DNA from 2 places in the Vogesella sp. EB genome. Region 2 is predicted to be linked to the other one. Evidence: riboswitches for the same ligand, from Rfam matches in the RefSeq annotation. Region 2 holds a riboswitch; the other holds the start of a gene.
What was found. Region 2 has a riboswitch for thiamine pyrophosphate ahead of ACG97_RS01465 (thiamine ABC transporter substrate binding subunit). Riboswitches for the same ligand answer to the same signal wherever they lie in the genome.

Region 1 (7,812 bases), on a different contig from region 2:
GGCCTGGCGTTCCTTTTCCGCCATCGCCTGCATCTCGGTGGCGGTGGAAAAGCCGAAGGTGAACACCTCGCGCACCGGGTTGGGCAGCGCCTGGATGGTGATGCAGCCGCCGAGGCTGGCGCTGGCCAGCAGCAGGCCGAGGCGGACGGTTCGCGAGCAGGAGTGGGGCATGGGGACGGCCGCGCCAGGCGGTAACGGGGAGAGCCAGCCGGCAGTCTACGCGCGGCGATGTAGCGGGCAGTTTGCCGCTTTGTATCCATTCCCGTACACAACGCACACACCGGCGTTGCAGCCGCTGTTTAAGCTGGCGCGATCGTGTTCCGGCGCAGGCCCTGATTCCCATGATTTCCAGCAGTCCCGCTCTCACCGTTGCCCCCGGCGCCGCACCGGCCATGCTGCACGTGCTGGTGGTGGACGACGACGAAGACATCCGCAGCCTGATCTGCCAGTACCTGCACGGCTACGCGATGAGCTGCGTCGGCGTCGGCAACGGCCGCGCCATGCGCGAGGCGATGGCCACCCGCCAGTTCGACGTCATCGTGCTAGACCTGATGCTGCCCGGCGAAAGCGGGCTGACACTGTGCAAGGAGATCCGCAGCCAGTCCGCGGTGCCGATCCTGATGATCAGCGCCCACGGCGAGCCGATCGAACGCATCATCAGCCTGGAGGTGGGCGCCGACGACTTCGTCAACAAGCCGTTCGACATCCGCGAGTTGGTGGCGCGCATCCACTCGGTGCTGCGCCGCACCCAGGCCGGGCGCCAGCCGGCCGCCGGCCACGGCAGCGACAAGCCGCCGCGCCAGATCCAGTTCGGCGACTGGCGCCTCAACGTCGGCCTGCGCCAGCTGCAGGACAAGCAGGGCGTGGTGATCCCGCTGTCCAATGCCGAATTCCGCCTGCTGTCGGTGCTGCTGCAGCGGCCGCGCACCATCCTCGACCGCGAGCTGCTGCTGGACCTGACCCGCGGCTGTACCGTCGACGCCTTCGACCGCAGCATCGACATCCTGATCTCGCGCCTGCGCCACAAGCTACAGGACGACCCGCGCAACCCGCGCCTGATCCGCACCGTGCGCGGCGAGGGCTACATCCTGGATGCGGTGACCAGCTGCCTGTAAACGGTGGCGCCAAGCCGCGCGCGGCGACACGAAAACGGTGGCGTGACCGCGCGCACGCCGGGTGCCGGTGCCGCTAACGCCGTATCAGCCGCTGGCCATCCGGTAAGCCTTGAAGCGGCGCGTCGTTGCGGCCAACGTTGGCCGCAGCGTGTGCGCTAGAACAACCCGCCCTGTGCCACCACGCCACCCCAGGCGATCTCGCCGCGGCCGCGCTCGGCCAGCCACTGGTTGGCCTGCGAGAAATGGCGGCAGCCGAGAAAACCGCGGCTGGCCGACAGCGGTGACGGGTGCGCCGCCTTCAGCACGCAGTGGCGGGCGGCATCGATACGCTCGGCCTTGGTATGCGCCCAGTTGCCCCACAGCAGGAACACGCAGCCGGGGTTGGCCGCGTTCACCGCGTCGATCAGCGCGTCGGTCACCGGCTGCCAGCCGAGCTTGCCGTGGCTGCCGGCGCGGTCGGCCTCCACCGTCAGCGAGGCATTCAGCAGCAGCACTCCCTGCGCCGCCCAGTGCGTCAGGTTGCCGCTGGCCGGCGGCGGCAGGCCGAGGTCGCTGAGCTGTTCCTTGTAGATGTTGCGCAGGCTGGGCGGGATCTTCACCCCGTCCGGCACCGAAAAGCTCAGCCCCATCGCCTCGCCGGCGCCGTGGTACGGATCCTGGCCGATGATCACCACGCGGATGTCGGCCGGCGCCACGTGGCGCAGCGCGTTGAACACCAGCTCGCGCGGCGGGTAGATCACCGCACCGGCGGCGGCGCGGTCGGCCAGTTGCGCGTCGATCACCGCCAGTTGCGCACTGATGGCCGGCGTTGCCAGCACCTGTTGCCAGGCGGCGGGCAGGGTGGCGAGGGCGGGGGCGAGATAAGTCATGTTGTTAACCATCGGAATCACGAAAAATTCAGGGTCCGGCCGCGGGGGAGTCACCCCCCGTTGCTGCCACCGAACCCGCAGCAGCAATAGCGGCCGCCAACACCGCGCCAGACACGCAAAGACCAGCGTGCAATGGCATGCCGTGCCGGCAGCGGTACCAATAAAAAAGCCGCTCCACAGGGAACGGCTTTGCTTGCGGCCAACGTCGGCTCAGTAGCGCGCCATCGCCGGCTCGACCTCGTCCGCCCACGCCGCCACGCCGCCGCGCAGGCTCAGCACCTGCTCGAAACCGGCGTTTTCCAGGAACAGGCCGACCTGGTAGCTGCGCACGCCGTGGTGGCAGATGGTCACCACCGGGGTGTCATCCGGCAGCTCGTTGTGGCGCAGCGGGATCAGGTTCATCGGAATCTGGCGCGAGCCGTCGATGCGGCACAGCGCGTATTCCCAGTCCTCGCGCACGTCGAGCAGCACCGGCTGCGGACGGGACGCGTCGGCCAGCCAGTCGGCCAGCTCGCGGGCGTTGATTTCGCGGATCATCAGAAGCTGAAGCGCGACGGTTCGATCGCGTCCAGCTGCTGCAGGCGCGCGATATTGGTATCGAAGCTGACGCTTTCCTGATACGCGGTTTCGGACACGCGGGTGATGATCTTGGCGACCATTACCGGCGCGTCGCCGACGATTACCGCCATACGGCCACCAACGGCCAGCTGTGCCTTCAGCGCTTCCGGCACTACCGGTACCGAACCGCCGACGCAGATCACGTCGAACGGTGCCTGCGCCGCCAGACCGTCAATGCCGTTGCCCTGGCTCAGCGTCACGTTCTTGATGCCGGCGGTTTTGAGGTTGGCCGCGGCGTGCTGCAGCTGCTGCGCGTCGATGTCGACGCTGTACACATGCTGGCCGACGGCGGCCAGCAGTGCGGTCAGGTAGCCGCTGCCGGTGCCGATTTCCAGCACCTTGTCGCTGGCTTTCACCTGCAGGTCCTGCACCAGACGGGCTTCGACCTTCGGCTCCAGCATGGTGCAGCCGTTGTCCAGCGGCAGCTGGGTGTCGACAAAGGCCAGCGCGCGCTTGTCGGTACCGACAAAATCTTCGCGTTTCACGTGGAACAGCAGATCGAGAATGGAGGTGTCGAGCACGTCCCACGGACGGATCTGTTGCTCAACCATATTGAAGCGGGCTTGTTCGAAATTCATCGGAAACTCCGGCTTGGATTCTAGACAATATCAAGGACGACTCTGAAAAACAGGCTGCCTCAACCCGCATTTCACAACCGCCCGAGCAATTCGTAACTTGCGATTATCCCACATTTACCTTACCTTCACAGCATCGCTAGGGGTCCTGCTCCTGTTGTGTACCATTCGCACCAAAACGCGTATGGCATAAACAGGGCGGGTGAGAGTTACCCTTAGAACCTGACCCGGATAATACCGGCGTAGGGAAGCGTAATCTGCCAGACACCGCCCGCCGCGCTGCGTTCCCGCCCGGCTTGCGGCCAACCTTGCAGCCGGACACCCGGGCCGCTCCTTGCGCCGTTTCATCGCCTTGGAGAACCTGCCCGATGAACGCGCCTGCCACACCCGATAGCCACAAGCCCAACCAACAGATGGTGGTCGATGCCGCCGCCATCGCGCCGCTGCCCAATTCGCGCAAGATCTACGTACAGGGCAGCCGCCCGGACATCCGCGTGCCAATGCGCGAGATCAGCCAGGCCGACACCCCGACCCAGTTCGGCGGCGAGCGCAACCCGCCGATCTACGTCTACGACTGCAGCGGCCCGTACACCGACCCCGCCGCCAGCATCAACATCCAGAACGGCCTAGCCCCGCTGCGCGCGGCGTGGATCGCCGAACGCGACGACACCGAGCTGCTCGCCGGCCTGTCCAGCGACTACGGCCGCCAGCGCGAAGCCGACCCGAAACTGGCCGACCTGCGCTTCAACCTGCAGCGCAAACCGCGCCGCGCCAAGCCTGGCCGCAACGTCAGCCAGATGCACTACGCACGCCAGGGCATCATCACCCCGGAGATGGAATACGTCGCCATCCGCGAAAACCTCAACCGCCAGGCCTATGTCGAGAGCCTGAAAACGGCCGGTGGCAAGAACGACCGCCTGCTGGAGCTGATGACGCGGCAGCACCCCGGCCACAGCTTCGGCGCCAACCTGCCGGAGACCATCACCCCGGAATTCGTGCGCCAGGAAATCGCCGCCGGTCGCGCCATCATCCCCAACAACATCAACCACCCGGAATCCGAGCCGATGATCATCGGCCGCAACTTCCTGGTGAAGATCAACGGCAACATCGGCAACAGCGCGGTAACGTCGTCGATCAGTGAAGAAGTGGACAAGATGACCTGGGGCATCCGCTGGGGCGCCGACACCATCATGGACCTGTCCACCGGCAAGAACATCCACGAAACCCGCGAGTGGATCCTGCGCAATTCGCCGGTCCCGATCGGCACGGTGCCCATCTACCAGGCACTGGAAAAGGTCAACGGCAAGGCCGAAGACCTGACCTGGGAAATCTTCAAGGACACCCTGATCGAGCAGGCGGAGCAGGGCGTCGACTACTTCACCATCCACGCCGGCGTGCGCCTGCAGTACGTGCCGCTGACCGCCGGCCGCATGACCGGCATCGTGTCGCGCGGCGGCTCGATCATGGCCAAGTGGTGTCTGGCGCATCATCAGGAAAACTTCCTGTACACCCACTTCGAAGACATCTGCGACATCATGAAGGCCTACGACGTGGCCTTCTCGCTGGGCGACGGCCTGCGCCCGGGCAGCGCCTGGGACGCCAACGACGCGGCGCAGCTGGGGGAACTGAAGACGCTGGGCGAACTGACCCAGATCGCGTGGCAGCACGACGTGCAGGTAATGATCGAAGGCCCCGGCCACGTGCCGATGCAGCTGATCAAGGAGAACATGGACAAGGAGCTGGAGTGGTGCCACGAAGCACCGTTCTACACCCTGGGGCCGCTGACCACCGACATCGCACCGGGCTACGACCACATCACCAGCGCGATTGGTGCGGCGCAGATCGGCTGGTACGGCACCGCCATGCTGTGCTACGTGACGCAGAAGGAGCACCTGGGCCTGCCGAACAAGAATGATGTGAAGGAAGGCATCATCACCTACAAGCTGGCCGCCCACGCCGCCGACCTGGCCAAGGGCCATCCGGGCGCGCAGATCCGCGACAACGCGCTGTCCAAGGCGCGCTTCGAGTTCCGCTGGGAAGACCAGTTCAACCTCGGCCTTGACCCGGACAAGGCTCGCGAATTCCACGACGAGACGCTGCCGAAAGACAGCGCCAAGGTGGCGCACTTCTGCTCCATGTGCGGCCCGCACTTCTGTTCGATGAAGATCACGCAAGATGTGCGCGAATTCGCCGCCAAACAGGGCATCAGCGAACAGGACGCGCTGCAGAAGGGTATGGAAGTGAAGTCGATCGAGTTCGTGAAGGGCGGCGGCAAGCTGTACGACAAGGTGTAAGACGTTATTGCTTCACGTGAAACAAAAGGTTGGCCGCATTACTGCGGCCAACCTTTTTCTGAACTAGAGGTGATCTTCACCTTTACGCAACGATTCACTGACATTGCGAACCTCTTCCAGTTGAACGTTCGCATGCTGATACGTATCAAGCATCAGCTGATACTTTGAATCGATTGCTTCAGCCAGTTCATTAGTTTTTACAGCCAGTTCATCTATTTTTTGTACTTTTTCATCAAGTGCTTCGAATTTCTCATTGAGAAGAGACTTAGCCTCCCGAATCAATTCAATCGTCTCTGATAGCTCATTTTTGGCTTCACGGGACAATTTTCTTATTTCCACAACTTGCTTTTCAACGTCAGCTTTATAGTTTTTGGCAACTAACCAAGGGGCGATGACCCCGAATAGTGCAATGACTCCCGTTAGCACCCCAAGAAAGCCCAGCCAAAAATCTACTGACTTGCGGCCAACCTCCAGCGCGTCCTTGGCTACCTCGAGAGCCTGTTTTTCACCTTGAATGCTTTTCAACGCGCTGGCAGCGGCGGCACTGGCCATGACTGGCGTGGCAGCATACACCTGGCTGGCAACCAGCTGTTGCAGGGCGGTTTGCTGCTCCGGCGTAAACGGGGAACCGGCCGGCACATCGGCATGCGCAAGGTTGGCCGCAACGAGGGCGGTGGCGAGCAGGGAGAGAAGCAGGGCAGGGCGCAGTGGCAGCATGGATGAATTCCGGCGGACGATGCCTGATTCTATCAGCATCATTCGCCGGCAATACGCAGGCCGAGCCGAGAAGCAGTTTCACGTGGAACGGCTTCAAGCCTGCAGCGTCTTGCGGCCAAGCTTGGCGCCAGACAGCAAAACGGCAGCCGTCAGTGGCTGCCGTTGTTGATGGCGATGGCGCAGAATCAGGCTTTGCGCCGGTAGCTGACGCCAGGGAACACGCGGATGATGTCGTCGCCGCTCAGCGCCTGGCTGTCGGCTTCCAGCAGCTGCCAGTAGTGATCGCCGTCGAACAGGTCGCGATAAACCGGGATGCCGTCCTGGTAGAACATCAGGTGGTGGCCGATGAAATCGTCGAGCGGGCGCGGCGAGCTGTCGTCCTGCATCACGAACATCACCGCGGTGCTGGGGGAGAGCTCGCGGATCTGCTCGCGGTCGGCCTGCCACAGCCCGACAAAGATCAGTAGCACGGAAAACATCAGTAGTGTCCAGGCGGTGGCCAGCGTGGACAGCACCGCCAGGATCGTCGCCCCGGTGAAGTAGAACCGACTGTCAAACATGATGCCCCCCCTGTGCTGTCACACAGTCATCCGGCAGCGGCGCAACAGGCGCCGAGATTTCATCATAGGTGAGGCTGGCGCGCTTTTCCGCAGCAAATCGGCGGCGCCTTTTATGTCAAAGAAATGAAAATTGGCCGCAGTGTCGCCATTGCCTGATCATGGACAAGGTTGCGCCCGGGCGGCATCCTTATCATCGCGCAGCCGAGGTCGCGCGCCCGCCGGCACCACTATTGCTGCGCCGGCGCGCCGCTGGCGGGTGACTCATGCCACGATCAAGCGCAAAGTCATGACAAAACCGTGCCGGACACCACGGCTGCAACACTTTGCTATCAAATACCCGCGTCTTGGCAGGGACAATCCTTTAACAGCTTATGATTAGCCGTTAAACTAGCCGTTAATCATGCAGAATAAAATGTTACCCCGCGCGGATCAGGTTTCATTACCCGCACACGATCGGCACGGCCTCTCTACAAAATGAAGAAACGCACATGAACAGACATTTTGCTACTTCCGTCCTTCTGACCAGCATGCTGCTGGCTGCGCCCGCGATGGCAGGTCTGAAAGAAGGCCGTCTTGCCTATGGCAAAGGGGATTTTGCCACCGCCTTGCAAGAGCTGACCCCGGTCGGCGAGCAGGGCAATCCGCGCGTTCAGCTGCTGCTGGCCGAGATGTACCGCAAGGGTCAGGGCGTGGTGCCGGATCTGGCTGAAGCCGCCCGCTGGTACGACAAGGCCGCGGCGCAGGGGAATGTCGACGCCCAGTACAAGCTGGGTGGTCTGTATGAAAACGGCCTCGGCGTGCGCCAGGACTACGCCACCGCCGTCAGCTGGTACCAGAAGGCCGCGGCACAGGGCAGCACCGCCGCACAGACCAGCCTCGGCCTGATGTACCAGTACGGCCGCGGCGTGCCGCAGGATCTGGCGCAGGCATCCAGCCTGTTCCAGCAGGCGGCGCGGCAGGGCAACGCGCTGGCGCGGACCCAGCTGGCACAGATCTCGCAGAATGGCGTCGGCGTGACGCAAAACAGCAATCAGGCGGCGGTGCTGTACCGCCGCGCCGCCGAG
Region 2 (7,812 bases):
GCGCAGCAGCACCGCCAGCAGCGGCGCGGCGGCAAACAGCGCCAACAGCAGCAGGCTGGCCAAGAGCAGCAGCCGTTGCGGCCAACCTTGCACCGGCTGTCGCAGCGGCGGGCTGCGCTTGTCCGGCCGCGCCAGGCGGCGCTCGATCAGCGCGTACAGCAGCGCAATGACGGCGCCGAGCAGCAGCATCAGCAGCGCCAGTGCGCCGGCATCGGCCAGGTTCAGCTCGTAGGCGACCAGTGAATAGATCTCGACCTCCACCGTGGCGTAACGCTGGCCGCCGAGCAGCAGCGCGAGGCCGAAGCCGGAGAAGCAGTACAGGAAGATCAGGCACAGCGCCGACGCCAGCCACGGCCGCACCACCGGCCACTCCACGCGCCAGAACGCGCGCCAGCGCGAGGCGCCCAGCGTGCGCGCCACCATCAGCCGGCTGGCCGGCACGTGGTCGAAGCCGTCCACCGCGGCGCGGATCAAGAGCGGCAGGTTGTAGAACAGGTTGCCGTACAGCAGCAGCCACGGCGTGTCCTGCAGGTTCAGCCCGCTGACGCCGTGCGGGCCGAACAGCGCCAGCACGCCGAGGCCGGCGACCAGCGTCGGCATCACGAACGGCAGCATCAGCACCCGCAACAGCAGCGCGCGGCCGCGAAACTCGAAATGCGCCAGCACCCACGCCAGCGGCAGGCCGAGTAATAGAGTTAGCACGCAGGTGGCCGCCGCCTGCAGCAGCGACCAGCCAAGGCGCCACTGCAGGTAGGCGTCACCCAGGAGCGCCGGGCTGAACGCCAGCCCGCCCTCGTACAGCAGGCGCGACAGCGGCAGCCCGACCAGCAGCAGCAGGAATAACAGCGGCGGCAACGCCAGCCAGCGGAAATTAGGCAACGGCAACACTTTCTGCATCACGACAATGGAAAACGGTAACGGCTGCCGCCGTTACCGTCGCGAAAACACCCCGCTGCCGGCCAGCGCCGGCAGCCCGCCGCATCACGGCGCGTTCTTGATCACCAGCCGCGTCCAGCGGCTGACCCAGGCGGCGGTCTTGTGCTGCATCGCCTTCAGGTCCGGGTTGCTGAAGCTGGCCGGCTGCGCGGCGTGCTTGAACACCGGCGCCAGCGCCACGCCGGCGACCGCCGGGTACATCCACATGCTGGTCTGCAGCTCTTTCTGTACCGCCTCGCCGCGCAGGAAATCGACGAACTGCTGTGCCAGCTGCGGCTGCAGCCCGCCCTTGACTTTGGCCACGCCCTCCACCTGCATGAACACGCCGCCTTTCAGCAACAGGTTGGCGGTCGGCGATTCGGCCAGTTTTTCCTTGCTGTAGAACACTTCCGCCGCCGGGCTGGTGGCGTAGCTGACCACGATCGGGCGCGCGCCGCCGTTGCGGGTGAAATCGGTGTAGTAGGCCTCGCTCCAGCCCTTGGCCACCTTCAGGCCGTTATCGCGCAGCTTGCCCCACCACTGGAAGGCGCCCTCCTCGCCCTTGCCGGCGATGGTCGCCAGCAGGAAGGCGAGGCCGGGGCTGGAGGTCGCCGGGTTTTCCACTACCAGCAGGTCCTTGTAGGCCGGGCGGGTCAGGTCGTCCAGCGTCGCCGGCAGCGGCAGCTTGCTGCCCGCAAACCAGGCCTTGTCGATGTTGAGGGTGACGTAGCCGTAATCGATGGCCACCGCGCCCGGCAGGCTGGCCACCGCCACGCTACGGCCAACCTTGCTGCTGGTGGCCTCCAGCACGCCGGCGGCGTTGGCCTTGCCGATCAGGGTGTTGTCGATGCCGTACACCACATCGGCCACCGGATTGGCGCGGGTCAGGATCAGCTTGTTGAGCATCTCGCCGGCATCGCCGCCCTTGATGATGGCCAGCTTGGCGCCGCTTTGCTTCTCGAACTCGGCGATGCGCTCTTTCGGCAGGCTGAACGAGCTGTGCGTCATCACCCGCAGCTCCGCGGCCAGGGTAGTCAGGGAAACGCCGGCCAGCGCCAGCAGCAGTACGGACTTCTTGAACATTGCAGACATCCTCTTTTGGTAATGGTGCCGACCAAAAGAAGAAGCGGGACGCGGACTGGCCGCGCATCACGCTCCCTCCGCTGGCATGACCCAGATCAGGTTCTGGGGTATCTCTCAGTCTGCCTGCGGCAGACACCCCCGGTGATCGAAGCGGCGAGTATAGCGCGTTGCGCGGCATTGCTTAACCGCCGCGGCGCGCGGCCGGCGCAAAAAAATCGCCCGCCCCCAGTGCGGGAACGGGCGTGTCTAGCAGTATGCCGACAGAAGCAACGGGACAGACTCTCAAGCGAGGCGCAGCCACCACAGCTACCCTCACCGAGTATTTAGCAATTGCCGTGCCAGCAAAAAGCGCCGCCGGCGCTGCCAATTCGCCACTTTGCCGCTATAAAAAGAATCACCACGACATGGCGCGTGCACCAGCACGGCGCAATGGGCACCCGATGCGGGCGGCATGGCAGATAAATAGCAAAAAGCTAACAAATCAAAAACAACAATCAATTTAACAAATGCATAACCGGTATCCATAATCCAGTCATCAACCGATCTGCAAGGAGCAAGGCCATGAAACGTTTCTTCCGCCAGCACATCACCCTCGACGAGATGTGGGCCAACCTGGTGTGGATGCAGTAAGCCACCACGTTGGCCGCAACCCGCGTGATGGCCAGTGCCCGGCAACCAGCCGGGTGGCCGGCGCCGGCGATGCCGTTCAGATCAGCAGTCAAGTCAACCCCAGCCAACCGCAGCGGACCCGCCACCTGGCGTGATCCGCTGGCAATCAAAAGCAACAGGAGATAACCATGTCGACAGAAGCCAAGTGCCCGTTTTCGGGTAGCGCCGCCCCGCACACCGTAGCCGGCGGCCCCTCCAACGGTGACTGGTGGCCCAATCAGCTGAAGCTGGGCATCCTGCACCAGCACTCCGCCAAGTCCGACCCGATGGGCGAGGCGTTCGACTATGCCGCCGAGTTCAAGACCCTGGATCTGGATGCCGTGGTCGCCGACCTGCACGCGCTGATGACCGATTCGCAGGACTGGTGGCCGGCGGACTGGGGCCACTACGGCGGCCTGATGATCCGCATGGCCTGGCACGCCGCCGGCACCTACCGCATCGCCGACGGCCGCGGCGGCGCCGGCACCGGCAACCAGCGCTTCGCCCCGCTCAACAGCTGGCCGGACAACGGCAACCTCGACAAGGCGCGCCGCCTGCTGTGGCCGATCAAGCAGAAATACGGCCGCAAGCTGTCGTGGGCCGACCTGTTCATCCTCGCCGGCAACGTGGCACTGGAATCGATGGGCTTCAAGACCTTCGGCTTCGGCGGCGGCCGCGCGGACATCTGGGCACCGGAAGAAGACGCCTACTGGGGACCGGAGAGCACCTGGCTGGGCGACAAGCGCTACAGCGGCGACCACGAGCTGGCAAACCCGCTGGCCGCGGTGCAGATGGGCCTGATCTACGTGAACCCGGAAGGCCCCAACGGCAATCCGGACCCGGTCGCCTCCGGCCGTGACGTGCGCGAAACCTTCGCCCGCATGGCGATGGACGACGAGGAAACCGTGGCGCTGGTCGCCGGCGGCCACACCTTCGGCAAGGCACACGGCGCCGGCGACCCGGCACTGGTCGGCCCGGAACCGGAAGCCGCGCCGCTCGAGGAAATGGGCCTCGGCTGGATCAACCAGTTCGGCAGCGGCAAGGGCGTGCATGCCACCACCAGTGGCATCGAGGGGGCATGGAAACCCAACCCCACCACCTGGGACCACGGCTACTTCAACACCCTGTTCGGCTACGAGTGGGAGCTGACCAAGAGCCCGGCCGGCGCGCACCAGTGGGTGGCCAAGGACGTGAAGCCGGAAGACATGATTCCGGACGCGCACGACCCGAGCAAGAAGCATCCGCCGATGATGACCACCGCCGACCTGTCACTGCGCCTCGACCCGATCTACGAACCGATTGCGCGCCGCTTCCATCAGGATCCGCAGGCGTTTGCCGACGCCTTCGCCCGCGCCTGGTTCAAGCTCACCCACCGCGACATGGGCCCGCGCGCCCGCTACCTCGGCAAGCTGGTACCGGCTGAAGAACTGATCTGGCAGGACCCGGTGCCGGCCGTGGACCACCCGCTGGTCGACGCACAGGACATCTCCGCGCTGAAAGCCAAGGTACTCGCCTCCGGCCTGTCCGTGGCACAGCTGGTCGGCACCGCCTGGGCCGCCGCCGCCACCTTCCGTGGCAGTGACAAGCGCGGCGGCGCCAACGGTGCGCGCATCCGCCTGGCGCCGCAGAAGGACTGGGCGGTCAACCAGCCGGCGCAACTGGCGCAGGTACTGCAAACGTTGGCCGCGATCCAGCAGGACTTCAACGCCAGCGCCGCCGGCGGCAAGCAGATCTCGCTGGCAGACCTGATCGTGCTCGCCGGTGGTGCCGCCATCGAAGCCGCGGCCAAGCAAGCCGGCCAGCAGGTGACCGTGCCGTTTGCGCCGGGGCGCACCGATGCCACGCAGGACCAGACCGATGTCGCCTCGTTCGCGGTGCTGGAACCACGTGCGGACGGCTTCCGCAACTACGTGCAGCCGGGGCTGGAGGGCGCCGCAGCCGAGCTACTGATCGACAAGGCGCAGTTGCTGACGCTGAGCGCGCCGGAAATGACGGTGCTGATCGGCGGCCTGCGCGTGCTGGGCGCCAACGCCGGCCAGGCACAGCACGGCGTGTTCACCCAGCGCCCCGGAACCCTGAGCAACGACTTCTTCGTCAACCTGCTCGACATGGGCACCAAGTGGCAAAAATCCGCCACCGACGGCGTACTGGAAGGCCGCGACCGCGCAACCGGCGCGCAGAAATGGACCGCCACCACCGTGGATCTGGTGTTCGGCTCCAACTCGCAGCTGCGGGCACTGGCCGAGGTGTACGCCTGCAGCGACGCGCAGCCGAAGTTCGTCAACGACTTCGTGGCGGCGTGGAGCAAGGTGATGAACCTGGACCGTTTCGATCTGGCGTAAGCGGCAAGACTGGGCCGGTGTGGCAAGCCGGCTGGTCTGGCCCGACAAGGCAAATGGCTGTTTCCGGTGACGGAAGCAGCCATTTTTGATTGCGGCACAGCGCGGCTGGCAGTGGCCGGCACATAAGGTTGGCCACAATTACGGCCGGAGCGCCTTGAGTCGCCCTGCTTAGCCGAGGCTCGCACGAAAGCGTGCCTCGGCCTCCCGAAACAGCGACTTGGCGTGCTCGACATTCCATGGTGCTTCGATGAGCGTTTCGTGGTCCCATTCACTGCGCGGTACGGGGGGAGCGAAGAAATCACCGCCATAGACGTGTATCGCACAAGTCATCTTCCCGATTGGATTCAGCACCGAGTGGATAACGTCACTATCGAGCGTGGCAACATCGCCAGCCCCCAAAGACTTGGCACCGACTGCCTCTATCGTCGTTCCCGTCCGCGTCCAGAAGACGTTGTCCTCGCGCCCGGTATAGATGCCGACCACCGAAAACATCTGGTGATTGTGCGGCATCAGGCTCATGCACGGCGCCCAGACAAAGCTGATGACGGTAAGATCAGGCGACCTGAATAGCGGCGTAAGGCCGGCATGTTGCGGCTCGCCAAGCTCGGCCATCACCCCGGCCCTATCCGACACCGCTTCGGCCACCAGCTCACTAATCGCCTCATGGCCCCCGGAAATGGCGCTCAAGCAATCCTGGATAAAACGATCCTTGTTGAACATGATCTCATGCCCTCCCGATCTGGTTCATCAGACCAAAGAAGCTCCTCGCCACCGGATGACTCTTTGGCTATTGACCAAGATATAGCCCAATCCGACCACTTGGACCGAGGCCACTCTCAGCGAGTTGCTGTAGAGAACATCCGTGCAAGAAACCATCCTAGAGATGATGCGCGACCGCCCGCTCGTGAGCGCCTGCTGCCATGCTGGCGCAGAAGAAGCCGCATGCCACCCGAAAGGTGGCTCTTGCTTATCCACTACCTCAGCCACCCTCGTTTCCTGACGTCCGGCAGCCAATGGTGTACGCTAGCCGCCACGCACGATTGAAACCATGCCGCCATGTCCAGCCGAAGCCTGAAAACGCCACCGAAAATCGATAAAACCGCCAGCGAGCCGGAGGCGATCCCGTTGCCGTCGCCGGAAGACGAGAGCCATCTTGCCGGCCGCAGCACGCCGCAGGCGGAGCAGCTGATCGCGCTGCTCGACAACGGGGTGCCGATCTACCTGTTCAGCCGCATCAGCAGCGGCCATACCTTCCAATCCGATTTTTTCCGCATCCAGTTCGTCACCTTCGCCCGTGCCGAGGGCAGCCAGTGGCTGCCGCTGCGCGGCGAGGCGTCGGAATGGATGAACACCCGCAACTGCCTGCAGGTGGCGGTCGATCACCCGTCGCACACGGTGTCGTTCGGGCCGAAATCCGGCTTCAGCCTCAGCCCGGAAATCTCCGGTCTCGGCCTGTCCGGCTACGCCTACTCGCAGGCCATCAGCTGGCTGAAACAACGCTACCCGGACTACCGCGTGCTGCCCAGCGTGCTGCCGGCACCAGAGGCGGACGGCGAAGAGGCGCGCGCGCATCGCAACAGCCGGCTGGCGGCGCACGGCTTCGATTTCGAGTGGGACGACGGCAGCCAGGTACACGGCCGCTATCACAAGGCCCGCGTGCGGCAGCTGATCAGTGGCTGGGACAACGAAAAAGTGGCCGAGGTATCGCTCAACGCGCTGCTGACCACGCTGTCGCGCCACGACGAGGAACGCGCCGAGCTGCAGCACAAGCTGCACGGTCTGCAGTCGCAGGAGCGCTCGCTGGAAACCTCGCTGCACAAGGAAAAGCAGACCAACCTACTGCTGACCGGCATCACCTGCTTCGTGCTGATCTTCAGCCTGCTCGGTGCACTCGGCTTCTACTGAGCATCCAATTGTTGCGGCCAAGGTTGGCCGCAACGCCTCCCCTTAGAACCTGCTCAAAGTCTCGCGCGCTCACGCGAGACAAGGCGAAAACGACTGAGGAAGCGGCGTTGAGCTGGATATAGACAAGCATGCCGAAGGCGTTTTAACGCCGTATCGCCTCATGTTGAGATCAGTTGCAGCAGACATTGAACAGGTTCTTACACCATTTCCACCGACAACAGCTCACGCACGCTGGCAAACGGATAGCCGGCAAAGCGGCCGAAGCCGGGTAGCCGTGCCGCGCGCAGCGCCGTCAGCCGTGGCAGGGTGATGCCGCACAAGAAGCAGGCCGCCAGATGCGGCGCCGCGGCCGCGCCCAGCTTGTCGTGCAGTGCCGCCAGCGCGCCGTGCAGCGTGGCCGCGTCCAGCGCTGTCAGCGTCGGGGCCGCCGGCAGCCGCGCCGGTTTGCCGCGACACACCAGACAATGGCCGCATTCGCGCGGCGCGGCGGCATCGCCGAAGTAGCTGGCCAGCGCGAAGCTCAGGCAGCTTTCCGTTTCGAACAGGCGCAGCATCTGCTGCAGGCGCGCCAGCTCGCTGTCCTCGCGCGCCTGGAACTGGCGATAGAGGCTGGCGGCCAGCGTGGCGACATCGAAGGTGGCGTCGTTCACCGCGTACACCTCGGTCATCTGCTTGGTTTCCAGCGTCAGCCAGCCACGTTCGTCCATGAATTCCAGCGCCGTCACCGCGCGCTGGCGCTGGCCGGGGAAGGCCTGCAGGAAGCTGTCGAAGTCGAAGGCGTACCAGCTGCGCCCCAGCTTGCTGTGCGCCAACAGCGCGGCGACGAACTCGCGGCGCTCGTCCTTGAAATGCGCCAGCAGCGCAGCTTCGTCCTCGCGCAACTGGAAGCGGTACTCGCTGTAGTAGCTGTACTGCGCCT

Region 1: it holds a riboswitch for thiamine pyrophosphate, as region 2 does, so the genes downstream of both, thiC (phosphomethylpyrimidine synthase ThiC) here and ACG97_RS01465 (thiamine ABC transporter substrate binding subunit) in region 2, are expected to answer to the same signal.

Annotation. Positions count from the first base shown of each region.
Region 1 covers NZ_LFDT01000036.1:9,961-17,772, forward strand. Annotated here, with positions in the region: gene ACG97_RS15220 (hypothetical protein) at 1-171, opposite strand, end outside; gene ACG97_RS15225 (response regulator) at 342-1,115, shown strand; gene ACG97_RS15230 (uracil-DNA glycosylase) at 1,271-1,984, opposite strand; gene ACG97_RS15235 (rhodanese-like domain-containing protein) at 2,195-2,521, opposite strand; gene ACG97_RS15240 (protein-L-isoaspartate O-methyltransferase) at 2,521-3,180, opposite strand; TPP riboswitch at 3,309-3,443, shown strand; gene thiC (phosphomethylpyrimidine synthase ThiC) at 3,591-5,471, shown strand; gene ACG97_RS15250 (hypothetical protein) at 5,535-6,188, opposite strand; gene ACG97_RS15255 (hypothetical protein) at 6,374-6,748, opposite strand; gene ACG97_RS15260 (tetratricopeptide repeat protein) at 7,237-7,812, shown strand, end outside.
Region 2 covers NZ_LFDT01000002.1:1,011-8,822, forward strand. Annotated here, with positions in the region: gene ACG97_RS01460 (ABC transporter permease) at 1-879, opposite strand, end outside; gene ACG97_RS01465 (thiamine ABC transporter substrate binding subunit) at 982-1,998, opposite strand; TPP riboswitch at 2,053-2,148, opposite strand; gene ACG97_RS17450 (hypothetical protein) at 2,311-2,583, opposite strand; gene katG (catalase/peroxidase HPI) at 2,796-4,988, shown strand; gene ACG97_RS01480 (metal-dependent protein of the double-stranded beta helix superfamily-like protein) at 5,157-5,708, opposite strand; gene ACG97_RS16820 (hypothetical protein) at 6,045-6,893, shown strand; gene ACG97_RS01490 (ATP-dependent DNA helicase RecQ) at 7,091-7,812, opposite strand, start outside.